Regions from separate parts of the Nocardioides sp. dk884 genome, predicted to be linked through region 2. Evidence: riboswitches for the same ligand, from Rfam matches in the RefSeq annotation. Region 2 holds a riboswitch; each other region holds the start of a gene.

Region 1 (5,296 bases), 1.2 Mb from region 2:
ACCGCGAGCAGCCGGGGCGCGGTGCGGTCGAGCACGGCGTACACGCCGACGGCGATGCCGCACAGGCCGAGCAGCATCAGCGCGCCGGTCGTGCGCCGCTGGGCGGCGGTGGCGCTGCCGCTGCGCCCGTAGCCGCGGGTGTCCATGCCGGCGGCCAGCGCGAGGGAGCGGTCGAGCGCGTCCTCGAGGACGGGTACGAGGAGGCGGCGCAGCCGGGCGACCCGCCCCTGCTCCCCCGCGCGCAGCTCCTGGGCGCGACGCACCCGCCGCACGCTCTCGGCGAACTGCGGCAGCACCGTCACCGCGACGACCAAGGCGGTGCCGACCTCGTAGAGCGCCGGCGGCACCGAGCGCAGCAGCCGCTTGGGGTTCGCGAGCGCGTTGGCGGCGCCGACGCAGACCACGATCATCGCCAGGCGCAGCCCGTCGTAGAGCCCGACGAGGAGGGACTCCAGCGTCAGCGGGCCCAGCAGGGTGATCCCCAGGACCCAGTCGGGCAGCGGCACCGTGGGCAGGTCGAGCAGCACGGTCTCGCCGTACGCGCCGCCGAAGACCAGCCGGAACACCACCCGGAAGACCACGATCGCGGCGGCCAGCCAGAGGTACAGGCGGAAGGCGCGGGCCCACGGCTGGTCGGAGCGCCGCGCCGCGACCACGAGCAGCACGGAGCCGAGCAGCAGCCCGAGGACGAGCGGGTTGGTGGTCATCGATGCGGCCGCGGCGAGGCCGACCGCCCAGATCCACCACGCGACCGGGTGCAGGTCACGGGGGATCCGGGGGCCGGCGCTCGTCCGGGGGTCGACGCTCATCGTCCGGCGGTGCCCCTCCGGCGCACGGCGACGACACCGGCGCCACCGAAGACCAGCGCGAGCACCACCAGCACGACCCAGCCGGGCAGGCCGCCGTCGTCGGCGGTGGCCGCGGACTCCTCCACGGCCTCGGTGCTCTCCGCGGGCTCCTCGGCGCCCGGCGTGGCCGCGGTGGCGGAGGGCCCGCCAGCGGCCGTCCGGTCGGTACGCCGCGGCTCGCGCGCCGGCGTACCGCTCGGGTCGGCACCGGGGGTCGCTGCGGTGCTCGGCGTACCGGTGCCGGCGGCGGCGCTGGGGGCGTCGGAGGGGGCGGGCTGCGCGGCGTCGGCCCCGCCGCCCGGGCCCGGACGGGTGCCGCCGGTGCCGTGGGACGGGGTCGCACGCGGGCTGCTCGGCGCCGTGGGAGCCGCCGCGGCGGCCACCGGGGGTGCAACCCCGGGCTGGGTGCGCGTGCCGCTGTTCCAGGAGAACGCGACCGAGCCGCCGTCGGGCACGGTCAGCGAGGAGGTCCCCAGCGAGGCGTAGACCCACGTGCCGGTCTCGCCGTCGGACCACCACAGGCCCCAGTAGGCGTCCGCCGGGGCGGCGTTGATGCACGGGTCGCTGCTCGGGACGCCCTCGACGCGGCACACGAAGCCCGCGGACCGTTGGGCGTAGGTGAGCTCGACCCCGCTGTCGGCGAAGATCGCGGTGGCCTTCTTGCCCCCGCCGTCGGCGTCACAGGACTCCTGGAGCCCGCCGCCGAGGGCGCCGAAGTCGACGACCACGCTCACGCCGCGACCGTCGGTGCAGGTGGCCGCGCTGGCCGGCGGCGCGGCCGTGAGCGGTGCCAGGCACAGCAGCCCGGCGAGCAGCGCCGCGGCGGCCCGGACCCTGCTCATCGCGGCACCACCGTCACGGTGACCGAGCGCCGCCGGTCGGCGAAGGCGCCGCGGACCGCGAGGGTCGCCGGGCCGGCCTTGCCGGTGACGCGGAGCCGCGGGGTCCAGCGACCCGAGGCGTCGCTGGTGCCGCGGGCGACGACCTTGCCGCGGAAGCGGAGGGTCGCAGGCTCGCGGGCGGCCAGGCCGCGCACCCGCACCGGGACGGTCCGGCCTCGGGCGACGCGGGCGCGCAGCTTCACCACCGGGGTGGTCGCCGCGAGCGCACGCAGGCGGGACGGGAACGGCGTGACCGAGCCGGAGGTCGCCACCGCGCGCACGGCGTGCGTCGCGGTGCGGGCCGGCAGCTTCATCAGGGCGCGGGCGGCACCGGTGTGGTCGGCGCGGACCTGACGGCGGCTGCCCGCCACGGTGACGCAGACCGGCTCGCCGGGGGCCAGGGGCCCGAGCCACACGGCCACGCGGGTGCCGGCGCGGTGGAACCGCGGCGGGGCCATCGGAGGGACCACCACCTCGTCGACGCGTCCGGGTGCCCAGGTGAGCGCCGGCAGCGCCTGCGCGCTCGCGCGACGCACCTGGTCGCGCAGCTCCGCGACACCGGAGCTCTTCACCGTGTCGAGCCCCGCGGCGTCGTAGGCGATCGCCCCGAGGTCACCGGCACGGTACGGCGTGCACGCGCCCGCGTGGGCGAGCTGCTGGCCACGGACCCAGCCGGCGGCACGGGCCGCAGCCTTGGTGCGACCCGCCTCCCCCAGCGCCCAGGCGGCGAGACCGGTGCTGTTGGCGTTCGGCGCCTCGGTGGCCACGCCGCCACCGAACGAGCCGTCGCCGCGCTGGCTGCGCCGCAGCCAGTCGAGGGCCGCCGTGAGGTGGGGCTTCACGTCCGCATGGTCGGCCTGGGGCAGCAGCGAGAGCACCGCGAGCGCGGTGACATCGGTGTCCGGCTCGGCGCCCGGCGCGCCGTCGCAGGTCTGGTCGGCCGCCTCGACGGCGCCGAGCTCGAGGCGGAAGAAGCCCGCCGCGCACTGCTGGTCGAGCAGGTAGGAGGTCGCCGCGGCGGCCTCGGTGCTTCCCGCGGCCTCAAGTGCGCGAACGGCGTAGGCCTGGCCCAGGGCGTTGGCGTAGTCGCCGTACGTGCTGCGATCCACGATCCGGCCGGCGGCCGGGCCGGAGTCGGTCGTGACCTGCTCGAGGGCCGCGATCAGGTCCCGGCCGCCGAAGGCGCGCGGGTCGCGCTCCGCGACCACCGCGAGGACCGCAGCCTTGGCGGTGGCGCCGGCGTAGCTGCTGTCGGCGTCACCGAAGGCGTCGCCGGTGACATAGGCGTCGAGCGAGGTGGCCAGGGCGTCGGCGACCTGCTGCACTCCGTCCTCGGAGCCCACGGCGGCCAGCGCCAGCGCGACGTCGATGGAGAGCCCGTGGTCGGGACCCCACTCACCCTCGACGAGACCGCCGGTGAGCTGGCTGGTGAGCCACCGGGCGCCGGCGGTCGCCGGACCGGACGGGGCCGTGGCGGTCCCGGTCGGTGTCGGCGCCGCCACGGCAGGCGTCGGGCCGGTGACCGCCAGGCCGCCGGTCACCAGGGCTGAGAGGAGAGCAAGCACGCCGGTACGGCGCACGATGGAGGAGCTCATGGTTCCTTCCCGCTGCACACAGCGGGGGCACTACCCGGAACCGGGCGGTGACCACCGCTGCTTTCCACGACAGCGTTGTGATCAGGATGCGTCGTGACAGGTGCTCCGGCTCGTCGTCGCTGCGGGTGCAGCCACGACCTACGGTTGCGGGTCAGCGCCGGACTTGGACCGGCTTTCCCCACCACGGGCATATGGATGTGTCTGCGGAACATACCCCACCCGGGCGGGCTCGCGCGCGCCGTGGGCCGTGGGGTGTGAGGCGCTCCACGTCCGCTCAGACAGCGGGGTCCACCGGAATCGCTCCGGTGAGCGTGCGGACCTCGAGGCCGGCCGGGACCGTGCCCGCCAGGGGCACCTCCAGGGTGTCCCCGGTGCCGACCAGCTCCTCGGCGTACCCACCCGGGCCGGTGAGGCACGCCGGCTCGCCGTCGCCGAGACCATCGATGCGGACCTCGTCCTCGGAAGCTGTCGCGACGACCTCGCCTGCGGGCTCACCGACCAGCTGGAGCAGCGGCGCCGCCTGGGCGGTCGCCCGCCGCCACTGGTCGCGCACGACCGGGTCGCGCAGCTCCCCCGCCGCAGCGTCGGCGGCGTAGGCGACGGCGCCGGTGGGCAGCCGGGTGGCCCCGCAGCTGGGCTCGGTGACCTGTCGCGCCGCCACCCACTCCGCGGCCCGGGCCGCCTCCGCGGTGCGGCCGGCGCGCTGCAGTGCGAGCCCCGCGAGCCCGGTGCTGTTGGCGTTGAGCCCCTCCGTCCCGGTGGCGCCGCCGAACCCGCCGTCGGCGTCCTGGGTCGCGACCAGCCAGTCGACGGCTGCGTCGACCGCCGAGCCAGCGGCCTCCCCCGGCACGTCCTGCAGGGCGAGGACGGCGAGCGCGGTCACGTCGGTGTCGGGCTGGTCGAGGCGTCGGGGGCCGTCCCCGCACGCCTGCGGAGCGTCGGGGGCGGCGAAGTAGAGCCGGAACCAGCCCGGCTCGCACTGCTGGGCGATCAGGTAGTCCGCTGCAGCGGACGCCTCCGGGGAGCCGGCGCCGGTGAGGGCACGCACGGCGTAGGTCTGGCCGATCGCATTGGCGTAGTCGGACCCCTTCGGGTCCCGGACGTCGTCGGCGAGCCGGCCCGCGAGCGCACCGTCGTCGGCGACCAGATCCTCGAGGCGGGCCAGCACGTCGGTGCCGTCGACGTCGCGGGGGTCGCCGCCGCTCACCTCGGCGAGCACGGCCACCTTCGCCACCGAGCCCGCGAAGGTGTCGGGGCTGCCGAAGTCCACGCCCGTCGTGTAGCTCTCCACTGACGCGCCCACCGCCGCGGCGATCTCGTGCACCGTGTCGTCCTGGCCCGGTACGTCGGCCAGCCCCAGGGCCGCGTCGATGCTGAGCCCGTAGTCGGGGCCGTACTCACCGACCAGCAGCCCGTCCTGCAGCTCCTCGGACAACCAGTGTGCGGCGCCGAGGGCGGGGGCGGTGGCACGCTCGGGCGCGGGCTCCGGGGACGCGTCCTCGGTGTCGCCGCCGCAGGCGCTCGTGACCAGGACAAGGGACCCGAGCACCGCCAGAGCGCGCACGCGGCGCAGGGGCGCACGACGACAGGGGGCAGCAGAATTCTCAGACATCACGACGAATTCTATGCCGAAATGCCAGAACGGGTCGCACCCCGTGGGGTGCGACCCGTTCTGTGAATTATTGTCCGGCGGCGTCCTACTCTCCCACAACCTCTCGGTTGCAGTACCATCGGCGCTGAAAGGCTTAACTTCCGGGTTCGGGATGGGACCGGGTGTTTCCCTTTCGCTATGGCCGCCGTAACTCTATCGACTCCACCCATCAACACCCGCCGCAAAAAGTTGGGGTGTGTATCTGGGGAGCCAAGCCACTATTTACATGTTGTGCATGTGGTGTTGTGTTGGATCGTGGACGCGATCAATTGCGCGGTTGTCTTGATAGTTTCAGTAAAGTGAGTGTAAGACAAGCCCTCG
Region 2 (5,296 bases):
GGCCGAGGGGGCCGAGGGGGCCGAGGGTCCCGTCGGAGCGCCCGGGCCGGGGCCGGGGCTAGGAGTCTCACCGGCGCCGCCGTCATTCCCCGCCGGGACGTCGGGGTCGGGCACACCGGGCCCCTTGGTCGGGTCGAGCTGCTCGTCCCGCGGGCCCGCCACGCCGTGCTCGGAGGGCACGACGGTCCACTCGGCATGCTCGGGCGAGGCGATCGGCCGGTCCTCGGCTCCGCCGTAGTTCAGGTGGTGGTTGACCCGGAAGCGGTAGGCCTGTCCCGGCACCAGCTCCGGCGGTACGACGTAGCTGAGGTGCGAGATCTCCCCCGGGCTGCTGAGCAGGCGCTGAGCGGCGCCGTACCCCTGGCCGGGCACCGGAGTCCAGGTACCGTCGGCGGCCAGGTACTCGACCCAGTAGCCGACGCCCGCGACATTGCCGATGGCGTGCATCTCCAGCGGGACCCCGACGGGCTTCTGGTCCGCGTAGCCGTCGCCGAGCAGCCTCAAGGTGGCGCCCCCGAACTCCACGACCTGACCGATCCGGGTCGACAGGTCCAGGGACGGGTCATCGGCGAGACCCACGAAACCCCACCCGCTGGGGACGTCGGGCACGGCGCGAGGCACCAGCTTCACCTCGTCGAGCGTCCCGCGCCCACCGCCGAGCGCACGCGTGGTCCCCTCCACGGATTCCCCGCTGGGGACCAGGCCCGTCACCTGGCCGCGGGAGTTGAACTGCACGATGTAGAACTGGAGCACCAGGCGCGTGCCCGGGTTGCCCGCCCCGGTCACCCGGATCAGCTGGCCCGGGGCGGCCGCGCCGGCGTCAATGGTCACCGAGAGCGAGCAGGGGCCGACCGTGTAGCCGTCGCACAGGGCGCTCTGCGACGCACCGGCCGCCTGCGCTGGAGCCGACCACGCGACAGGGGCCATCGCCAGCAACCCGGCCGCCACTGCCCCGGCAGTGCGACACGACCCCGAACGGGTGCGCGGCGGCGCGGAACGCTGCATCGTGGGACCTCCAGAGGGCACACGCAGGCAGGGCAACCCCAGGAGGCTTCCGAGCCCGCGTTGGTGCGACGACGGGTGACGGCTGCATCCCCGGAGTTCCCGACTTGCTGGAGGACCAGCTCACGGTTGCGCAACAGCGCCGGATTCGCACCGGCTTCCTCTGGTGGGGATGCGTCACGGGTAGTGACGAGGGGATGCTGTCACACCCCCGCAGCGCACGCCGACCCGGCCTGCCGCCCACACGGACACGCGCGCACCGAACCCCACGGCATGCCCAGCTCGTCGCCCGGCGACACCCGCGTCGTAACCTCCAGATCAGCGTCGAGGGGGAAGCCGGTGGAAGTCCGGCGCTGACCCGCAACCGTGACGACCGGGCACGCCCCGTCGAAGTCGGAATGCCTTCGCGCTGTCGCGACCATCCCACCACTGTCGAGGAATGCAGTAGGTCGCCGGCGTGCTGTCGGCCTCCCCTGCTCCGGAACCGGAGTTCATGTGAAGTTCCAGAAGTCCGCGCTGGCAGCCGCCGGCGCACTCGTCATCAGCACCCTCCCAGGGATGCTCTCCCCCGCGCACGCCGCCGACTGGCGCACCGGATGGTGCCAGCAGGACGAGGGCCTCAGCGTCGTGGTCGACTTCGGCAACGAGGTCGCCGACGCCATTCCGGCGGAGGGGTTCCTGGTGCGGTGCCTGGTCGGCGGCGTCGTGGAGGGCTCCCCCGAGCTCAGCAGGGTCGCCGCCCTGGAAGCGGTCGGCCTCTCGGTCGAGGCCGACCGGTCCGGGTACGTCACCGCCGTCGAGGGCATCGAGGAGTACTCCGGCGACGCCATGTGGTGGTTCTTCTCGGGCGCCGCGGTGCCCGCGCCGTGGGACACCGCGAACCACGGCATCGTCGTGAACGGCCCCAACGTCAACAAGGCACTCGGGGCCCGGCTCGTCGGCCAGGACTGGGTGTCGACCCCGCGGCCCACCCCCCAGTTCGCGGACCCGACCCCGGAACCGGAGCCGGACCCCGAGCCGGAGACGCCGGAAGTGACGGGCACCGTCCCGGTGGTCACGGGCACTGCTCAGGTCGGTCGTCAGCTGACCGCGACCCTCGGGAGCTGGAGCAACGGGGTCACGTTCGCCCGCCAGTGGAAGCGCGACGGGGCGCCGATCCGGGGGGCACGAGGGGCCTCCTACCGGCTGACGGCCGCGGACCGAGGAGCGCGCATCTCCCTCGAGGTGACCGGGTCCAAGCCCGGCCACACCTCGACCCGTCTCGAGTCCAGGCCCACCGCCAAGATTCGGGCCGGACAGCTCACCCCCGCCACCCCTCGCATCGCCGGCAAGGCCAAGGTCGGCACGTCGCTCACGGCCGTCAGCGCCGTGTGGAAGCCGGGTCAGGTGAAGCTCACCTACCGGTGGCTGCGTGACGGCAAGGTCATCGCTGGGTCCCAGCAGAAGACCTACGTCGTGAAGCGCGCCGATGTGGGCCATCGCATCTCCGTCCGCGTGATCGGCACGCGGCCCGGATACGCCAAGGCGACCCGCACCTCGGCGAAGACGGTCCGCGTCTCCCGCTGAGCGACACGGACCATGGCACCGCAAACGGGGCCCCGACGCGCACGCGTCGGGGCCCCGTCCCGGTCGAGCGGCACTTGGCCGCCAGGCTCAGATCCGGAAGGTCCCGGAGCTGCTCGATCGCTTCACCTCGGTGCTGCCGAGGTAGCGCACGACCACGCGGTACGTCCCTCGGAGCTTCGCGCCCTGGAGCGCCCTGCGCAGGACGGGCTTCTTGATCGTGACGGTCGCGAAGCCACGCGCGTCCACCCGGGCGCTCCTCGTCACGAGCTTCTCGCCGCCCTTGCGGACGACGAAGCGCACCTGGCCCTTCGAGACGGCCACACCAGCGCGCACGCCGGCCTTCAGGACGACCGCCCGGGGCTTGACCTGGACCTGGGGGCCGGTGGTCTGGGAGGGGACCGGCTGTGCCGCGACCTGCGACACGACGACGCTCCCCGTGCCGGAGGAGCCCTTGAAGGCCGAGCTCAGCGGGAGGAAGGTCGCCGTGTAGGTGTGCTCGCCCGCCGCCACGCCGGTCAGCTGGAGGGTTGCCCGGCCGCCGACCAGGACCGCGTCACCGACCTTGCTTCCTGCTTCGGAGAACTCGACCGTGCCCGTGGCGCCCGCACCGGTGACCTGGGCCGCGAGCGAGACCACGCCGGGCCGCGGCGACGACGCCGCGAGCGTCGTGACGGTCACCTCGGGGTCGACGACGTCCATGACGTAGAGGCCCGGCTTGCCGTCGACGAAGCGGAGGTAGTCGGTGAGCCCGTAGAACCCCTGCGCGGTGGACATCCCGCTCGCGGCGCCCGGCTTGGAGTACCAGAAGCCCCCGCCCTCGACGTAGTACGACGTGAGTGCGCTGACCGGGTTGCCCCCGTCCTTCGCGAACCGCGGATCGGTGAGGGGGTCGATCCGCAGGGCGGTGAGGGCCACGATCACCTGGGTGGTGCTCTCGGCGGATTCCTTGCCGTAGCTGGCGAAGCCCCCGCTGGGGCGCTGGATGTCGGACAGCCTCGAGACACCGCGCTCCACGGCGGCCGCGACGGCGGGCTGGTCGGCGTACCGCGCCAGCGCCTGGAGGGCCATACCCGTCATGTCCGGGTCGGGCGTCGACCCGGAGAAGGCCCAGCCACCACCGTTGATCTCGAGTGCGAGCACTCGCTCGACCAGCTTCTGCCGCGTCGTGGGGTCCGTGGCTCCGGCGACCTCGGGGATCTGGTGGCCGAGGGTGTCGAGGGCGAGCAGGCCGTAGACGGCCGAGTTGAGGGCGCCCATCGTGGACATGTCGGCCAGGCCCGTGAGCAGGTTGTGGCCGCCGACGTCCGTGACGTCCTTGCCCATCGCGCTCAGCGCGATGATCACGCGCTCGTACGTCGTGGCCGGCCCCAGCTTGCCGTCCTTCTCGACGACGTCCTCCACCAGGTTGGCGTAGTACGCATCGAGCCACTCCTCGGCGTCGACGTCGCTGCGTGCGAGACCGAGCGCCTCCCACTCCCGGCCGAGCCCCGTGGGCTCGACGCGCTGGAGGATGTAGGCGCCGGTATTCGCGTGCTGGACCCGGGCGAGGTCCACCAGCGTGGAGTCTGCCCGGGCGGCAGCACCGGAGAGCCCGGGGGCGAGCGCGAGAAGCAGTCCGAGGACCGCGATCAGGGCGACATGTGAGGTGCGGTGCCTCGCACCGAGGTGGGTGTACATGGTGTTCCTTCCGGCTGTAGCGCACGGAGGAAGACACGCGGCAGCACGGGGCGGCCGAGAGCCCTACCGTGCGATCGCGACAGCGTGTAGTGCGGATACTCCACACGACCTGGTGTCCCGACTCTTCGCTCCGCTGGGCGGAGTCGAACTACGGTTGCGCGTCAGCGCCGGGCTTCGACCGGCTTCCCCAGGACGGGTGAGGTGTTCAGTTGTCGGGCGGACTCTAGCCCGCTCCTGCTCGGGCCTTCCTTTCCTTCTCAGGCGTGGACGGCGCCACCCCGTCGCACCAGCGCTCGGTGGGGGCTGCGGGTCAGCCTTCGCACGCGGCGCAGTCGTCTCCGTTCTCGATCGCGCAGACCTCGGCCGGCGTCCAGTCGTCCCAGGTGAGCTCGTCGATGGCGCTCGAGTCGGTCTCGGTGCGGATGGCCTCGTTCATGGTCGTCTCTTTCCGTGCGGTGATGGTGATGGTGGAGGGGTGCTACTTCTGCTTGCTGGCCTGGATCCCGGCACGGGAGCGCAGGTAGTAGAGGCTCTTGATGCCCGGGTCGAGAAGAGCCTTCTTGTGGACCTTGCTGATGTAGTGCGGAGACGCGTCGGCGGGGAAGAACAGGTTCAGGGACTGCGCCTGGTCGATGTGCGCCTGTCGGTCGGCGGCGCGATCGAGCAGGATCTCCTGGTCGATCTCGTAGCCGGTCTTGAAGACGTCCTTCTCGTGCTCGTCGAGCCAGCCGACGTGCTGCACCGAACCGCCGTGATCGATGATGTCGGTGATGCTGGCCTGGTCGTAGACGCCGCGGTCCTTCATGAGCCGGACCAGGTTGCCGTTCGCGCGGGGCATCTCGCCGGCCGAGGTGGTCTGGTTCCAGACGTTGGCGACGTAGGGCTCGATGCCCTGGCTGGTGCCGCCGACGATCACCGCGGTGCTCATCGTCGGCGCGACGGCCATCAGGTGCGAGTTGCGGCGGCCGACGCACCACGCGGGGACGCCGGCCTTCTCGCCCATCCAGCGCGAGGCGGCGTCGGCGCGGGCGTGGATGTGCTCGAAGATCTC
Region 3 (5,296 bases), 110 kb from region 2:
CCGGACTCCGGCGTGCCAGGCCGGCTCCACCCGGGTGCCGGAGGTGCTGGTCCACGCCCGGGCGGCGTCGCGGGCCCGGTCGCACAGGTCCGCGACGCCGGCGGCCGGGAGGTCGAGCCCGTGGGCGCGCAGCGCGATCCGGTCCGCACGCCGGGCCGCGCAGGCCTCCCCCAGGAAGACCACCGGGGCGAGCACCGCGGCGCCGCGACCGGCCACCAGGTCCAGGAGCCGCTGCCACTCCGCCGCGGGCACGGCGCGCTGCAGCAGGCCCAGCACGGCGAGCAGGGCGGCGCCGATCAGGGCCTCACGCAGCGCCGCAACGAGCCGGCCGGTCGTGACCGCACCCCCGAAGGAGCCCCCGGTCTCGGGAGTCCAGCTCGGCAGCACCCAGAGCACGTCCCCTCCGGGGACGCCGCGGTCCAGGAGCACGCCGAGGACGAACCACAGCGCCACCAGCACCAGGCAGGCGCCGACGACGAGGGCACCGGTGCCCCGGCGTTCCGCCCCGACCAGCCACCAGGTGGCGGCCACGCAGGCCAGCAGCGATGCCGGCACCCACCAGCCGGCGTACGACTGCACGGCGAGGTAGGTCGCGACCGCCCAGCACAGCCAGGCGACCGCGGTGGTCGGGAACCTCATCCCCGCCTCCGACGCAGTACGCCGAGGGTCGCGACCAGGGCGGCGACGCCGAGCAGCGCCGACGCGTCGCGGACGGTGTCGACCCGGTGCCCGACCGGGCCACCCGCGCCGACGACGTCGGCCGCCGCGTCGGGGACGTCGAGGTTGCGCGACCGGGGGCGCGGCGCGGGGGTGCCGCTGGCGCCTGCGCCGTGGGTGAGCGCGCCTCGCACCCGGGAGCCGACCGGTGGGAAGGCCTCGACGGGCGCGGGAGCCTCGGGCGTCCCGGACGCGGCGGGGACGACGCGCCAGTGGGCCACGGGCGTGCCGGTGCGCAGGTTGACCAGACGGAAGCGGTGCGTGGTGGGAGTGAGTCCGCGCGGCACCTCGTACCCGACGCGGCACGGCACCCCGGTGCCGCACGGCTGCGTCGTGGTCGTGCCGGTCGAGTGCCAGGCGCTGCCGTCGGCGTGCTCGACGTCGAAGGTGGTCCCGGGCACCGTCGCCTCCAGCAGCAGGGTCAGCTCCTGTCCGACCGGCTTGCGCCGCGCGAACCCGTCGCCGCGGACGATCGGGGTGCGGGCGGCCAGCCGGGTCCAGGTGCCGAGCACCTGGGCGAGGTCGCTCTGGGTGGTGTCGGCCAGGGTGAGCAGGACCGGCCCACCGGCCCGGCCGTCCGCGAGCAGCGGGAGCGTGAGGTCGGCGGCGCCGAACCCGTGGTCGTCGGTGCGGATCTCCACGGTCGGGCCGAGCGGGCGCAGCCGGGCGCGGCCGGTGGCGGCGTCCAGGGTGACGCGCTGGGCCTGGACCCGAACCCGAACCCGTGGGTTGCCGGTCACGGCCACCTCGTGGGTGGCGCCCTCGATCCACGACACCGGTGCCTGGACCGAGCAGGGCACCGACGAGGAGGCGCAGAGGGCACGGGTCTCGGAGCTCGCGGCGGCGTGGGCCGGCGGCGCACCCAGGGTCGCGAGGGCGAGTGCCGCGGCGGTGGTCGCCAGCAGGTGTCGTCCGGTCGGGCTCACAGGGTCTCTCCCTCGGCGAGCCGGGTGGTGCGCCGCCGCTGCGCCCACCACCACCCGAGCGGGGCGAGCAGGAGCAGCGCACCGAGCAGGGCCATGGCGCCGGACACGCCCTGGCTGGCCGCGCCGGTGGCGGCGCTCGGCTCCCCGATCTCCTCCTCGCCCCACACCGCGTCGGCCGGGCCGGAGGCACCCGCAGCCGGCGGAGCGCTGGGACGGGCGGACGCCTGGGCGCCGGGCCGGGCGGACCCTTGGGCGCCGGGCTGGGCTGACTGTGGCGCAGTCGGCTGACCAGTCGGACTGGCGGCGGGTGCTGCGGGCGCCGGGGTGCCCGGCGCGACCGGGGGCACCGGAGCGGTGCTCGGCGCGGGCGTCGCCGGCCCGGCGGGGCCTGCGGGCTGATCGGTGGACGGCGTGGACGGCGTGGCCGGTGCCTCGGGGCCACCGGAGCCACCGGGTGCCCCGGGGGCGTCGGGCACGCCGGGCGCGAGGCCGGGGTCGAACTGGGCGCCGCGGTCCTCCGCCTCGCCGTGCTCGGAGGGGACCACCGTCCACTGCGCGTAGGCCGGGTCGCTGATCGGGCGGTCCTGGCCGCCGCCGAAGTTCAGGTGGTGGTTGACCCGGAACTGGTAGCGCCGGCCGGGGGTCAGGGTGCCGGGCACCGTGTAGTGCAGGTGCGCGATCTCCCCGGAGGTGTTGCTCAGCCGGGTGGCCCGGTCGAACCCGTGCCCGGGGACCGCCACCCACTCGCCCGCGTCGTCGAGGTACTCGACCCAGTAGCCGACCCCCATGACGTGGCCGACGACGTGCAGGTCGAGCTCGACGCCGGCCGGCTTGTGCTCGGCGTACCCGTCCCCGAGCAGCTTGGGGGTGCGTCCGCCGAACTGCACCACCTGCCCCAGACGGGAGCGCAGGTCGATCGAGGTGTCGTCGGCGAGACCGACGAAGCCCCACCCACCGGGCACGTCCGAGGTGGTGCGCGGCACCAGCTTCACGTGGTCGAGGCGGCCGTACCCGGGGCGCGACTCCCGGGTCCGCCCGCCCAGCCGCGCGCCGCTGGGGACCAGGCCCGTGATGGCGCCGTCGGAGTTGAACTCGATCACATAGAACTGCAGCGCCACGTCGACGCCAGGATTGCCGACCACGTCGGTGGCGAGGATCTGGTCGTACGCCGCCAGGGTGCTCTGGGTGGTGATCCGGCACGGCTCGGCGAACCCGTCGCACAGCCGGTGCTGGGTGGGCCCCTCGGCCTGGGCCACCCCGACGGTGGCCGTGACCGAGGTGACGGCGACCGCGGCGAGCAGCAGGCTCGCGAGCGGCGCGCCGAGCGGACGGCGGCGCGTCGGCGTACGCCCGGAGGACGCCGGGCAGGCGGGACGGCGAGGCATCGGGCCCTTCCTGGGTACGGCAAGGCAGGGTGGCCCGATCGACCTCCGTGCCCGCGCTTGTGCGACGACGGGTGACGGTCATGGCCCAGGAGTTCCCGACTTGCTGGTCTCGCCAGCTCACGGTTGCGCAACAGCGCCGGATTCACACCGGCTTCCTCGCTCAGGGCCACGTTCAACTCAGTGACGACCGGATCGTGGCACACCCGTCCGAGGATCCCCGACAGCACCCCCACCCCGCCGGTCCGCGGTGACGCAGCCCACGCGACGGCGATTTCCGCGGCGGCGGCAGGCGTGCGCTAGCGTCCGGTCCCGGTACGTCGAAGGGGAAGCCGGTGCGAATCCGGCGCTGACCCGCAACCGTGACAGGCCCCGGTGAGACCCGGTCCTGAAGTCGGAGCACCTTCCGCGTCACCGTGACCAATCCACGCTGTCGAGGACTGCAGCAGGTCGCCGGCATCGCTGTCGGCTCCCCCTGCGCCGGGACCGGAGAAACCATGAAGACCCGAGGCGCGGTGCTGGCGAGTGCCGGCACTCTCCTGATCACCGCACTGACCACTGGGGCGGCCCCCGCCCACGCCGCCGACTGGCGCACCGGATGGTGCGTCGAGGACGAGGGCCTGAGCGTCGTCGTCGACTTCGGCGCCTCGACCGCCGCCACGGTCCCCACCGAGGGCTGGCTCGTGCGCTGCCTCGTCGGCGGCGAGATCCAGGCGGACGGCCAGGGCACCCGCGTGGCCGCCCTGCGGGCCGTCGGCCTCGGCGTCGACGCGGACCGCGGCGGGTACGTCACCGCCATCGACGGGGTGGAGGAGTTCGACCCCGACGGCTGGTGGTTCTTCTCGGGCGCCACCGTCGGCGGGCCGTGGGACACCGCCTACCACGACATCGTCAGCGACGGCCCGAACCTCAACAAGGCCCTCGGCGCCCGGCTCGTCGGTGACAACTGGGTCAGCGTCCCCCGCCCCGCCCCGCAGTTCGGCCAGCCCGAGCCCGACCCCGAGCCGCAGCCGGACCCGGCGGTCGCTGGCTCCACGCCGCTGGTCACCGGCCGCGCCCAGGTCGGCGTACGGCTCACCGCGGACGCGGGGTCCTGGAGCGCCGGCGCCTCGCTGGGCTACCAGTGGCTGCGCGGCAACCAACCCATCGTGGGCGCCACCCGCGCCAGCCACGTCGTCACCGCCGCCGACCGCGGGAGGCGCCTGCGCGTGCGCGTCACCGGCACACTCGCCGGCTACACCACGACCGTGCTCGTCTCAGCACCGACGGCGAACGTCGCCGCGGGAAGCCTCACGAGCGCCAAGCCGAAGATCACCGGACGGGCCAAGGTCGGCCAGCGGCTCCAGGCCAAGCCCGGTGCCTGGGGCCCCGGCACGGTGCGGTTCACCTATCGCTGGCTGCGCAACGGCAAGCCCCTCGCCGCCACCTCCCGGAACTACCGGCTACGTCCGGCGGACCGCGGCACGAGGATCACGGTGCGCGTGACCGGCAGGAAGGCGGGGTACGTCGCGGTCACCCGGGCGTCGGCGAAGTCGGTGCGCGTCAAGGGGTAGCGCACACCTGGTCGCCGCATCCGCATCCGGGACCGGGAGTGCCGCGCGGACGGTTGCACGATCCCTGCCACGTGGTGCGAAGCGCATCATCGACAACCGTGGTCAGCGGGCGGCAAGACCGATCTCGACAACGGAATGCTGCTCTGCTCGCATCATCACCATCTGATCCACGACGACCGCTACCTCCACCAACGGATGCCGAACGGCGACCTCCGCTTCGTACGGCGGACGTAGGCCGACCCACACCCCGCTAGCGCCGGAGGTCCGGGTCGAGCGGGCGCGCGAGGGGCTCGGGGTGGGCGCGACACCACCTGGCGACCGCGTGTTCCAGGCGGTCCCAGACCTGCTCGTCGAGCACCGGGCTCGTGGCGTGCCCGACCGCCTCCAGGTCCTCGGCGAGCAGCCGGAGCTCCTGTGCGGTGAACAGGGTCGGGTCGAGCAGCAGAGAGCGCAGGTGGTCACGCAGTCGCAGGTGCTGCTCGTCGAAGTTGATGTTGCCGTTGCGGGTCGCCTCGTCCTCGAGCTTGGCCAGGCAACGCAGCAGCTCGCCCTGCTCCACGCTGGACTGCCCGGACGCGGGCACGTGCGCACGCCATATCCCCCGCAACAGCTCACGGTCGTCGTCGCTCATGGCGTCACCCTAGGGGCCCTCGACGCAGCGGTGAGGACACCACAGCCGGCTGGTCAGCCGACCGGCGGGCCTGCCCGACGGGGAGCC

What was found. A riboswitch is a leader RNA that binds a small molecule or an ion and turns the genes downstream of it on or off. The one in region 2 is predicted to bind cobalamin.
Region 1: another riboswitch for cobalamin. It lies ahead of GFH29_RS06315 (prenyltransferase/squalene oxidase repeat-containing protein); the one in region 2 lies ahead of GFH29_RS12160 (hypothetical protein).
Region 3: another riboswitch for cobalamin. It lies ahead of GFH29_RS11675 (hypothetical protein); the one in region 2 lies ahead of GFH29_RS12160 (hypothetical protein).

What each region holds. Positions count from the first base shown of each region.
Region 1 is NZ_CP045649.1:1,300,220-1,305,515, reverse strand. Features, by position in the region: gene GFH29_RS06325 (energy-coupling factor transporter transmembrane component T) at 1-809, opposite strand, end outside; gene GFH29_RS06320 (hypothetical protein) at 806-1,690, opposite strand; gene GFH29_RS06315 (prenyltransferase/squalene oxidase repeat-containing protein) at 1,687-3,324, opposite strand; cobalamin riboswitch at 3,402-3,525, opposite strand; gene GFH29_RS06310 (prenyltransferase/squalene oxidase repeat-containing protein) at 3,599-4,936, opposite strand; rRNA gene rrf (5S ribosomal RNA) at 5,009-5,125, opposite strand; rRNA gene GFH29_RS06300 (23S ribosomal RNA) at 5,282-5,296, opposite strand, start outside.
Region 2 is NZ_CP045649.1:2,512,487-2,517,782, forward strand. Features, by position in the region: gene GFH29_RS20815 (hypothetical protein) at 1-927, opposite strand, end outside; cobalamin riboswitch at 1,099-1,167, opposite strand; cobalamin riboswitch at 1,287-1,427, shown strand; gene GFH29_RS12160 (hypothetical protein) at 1,498-2,568, shown strand; gene GFH29_RS12165 (Ig-like domain repeat protein) at 2,656-4,245, opposite strand; gene GFH29_RS20820 (hypothetical protein) at 4,556-4,681, opposite strand; gene GFH29_RS12170 (ribonucleotide reductase N-terminal alpha domain-containing protein) at 4,724-5,296, opposite strand, start outside.
Region 3 is NZ_CP045649.1:2,407,178-2,412,473, forward strand. Features, by position in the region: gene GFH29_RS11660 (hypothetical protein) at 1-639, opposite strand, end outside; gene GFH29_RS11665 (hypothetical protein) at 636-1,643, opposite strand; gene GFH29_RS11670 (hypothetical protein) at 1,640-3,028, opposite strand; cobalamin riboswitch at 3,118-3,186, opposite strand; cobalamin riboswitch at 3,322-3,451, shown strand; gene GFH29_RS11675 (hypothetical protein) at 3,523-4,578, shown strand; gene GFH29_RS11680 (HNH endonuclease signature motif containing protein) at 4,603-4,812, shown strand; gene GFH29_RS11685 (hypothetical protein) at 4,829-5,209, opposite strand.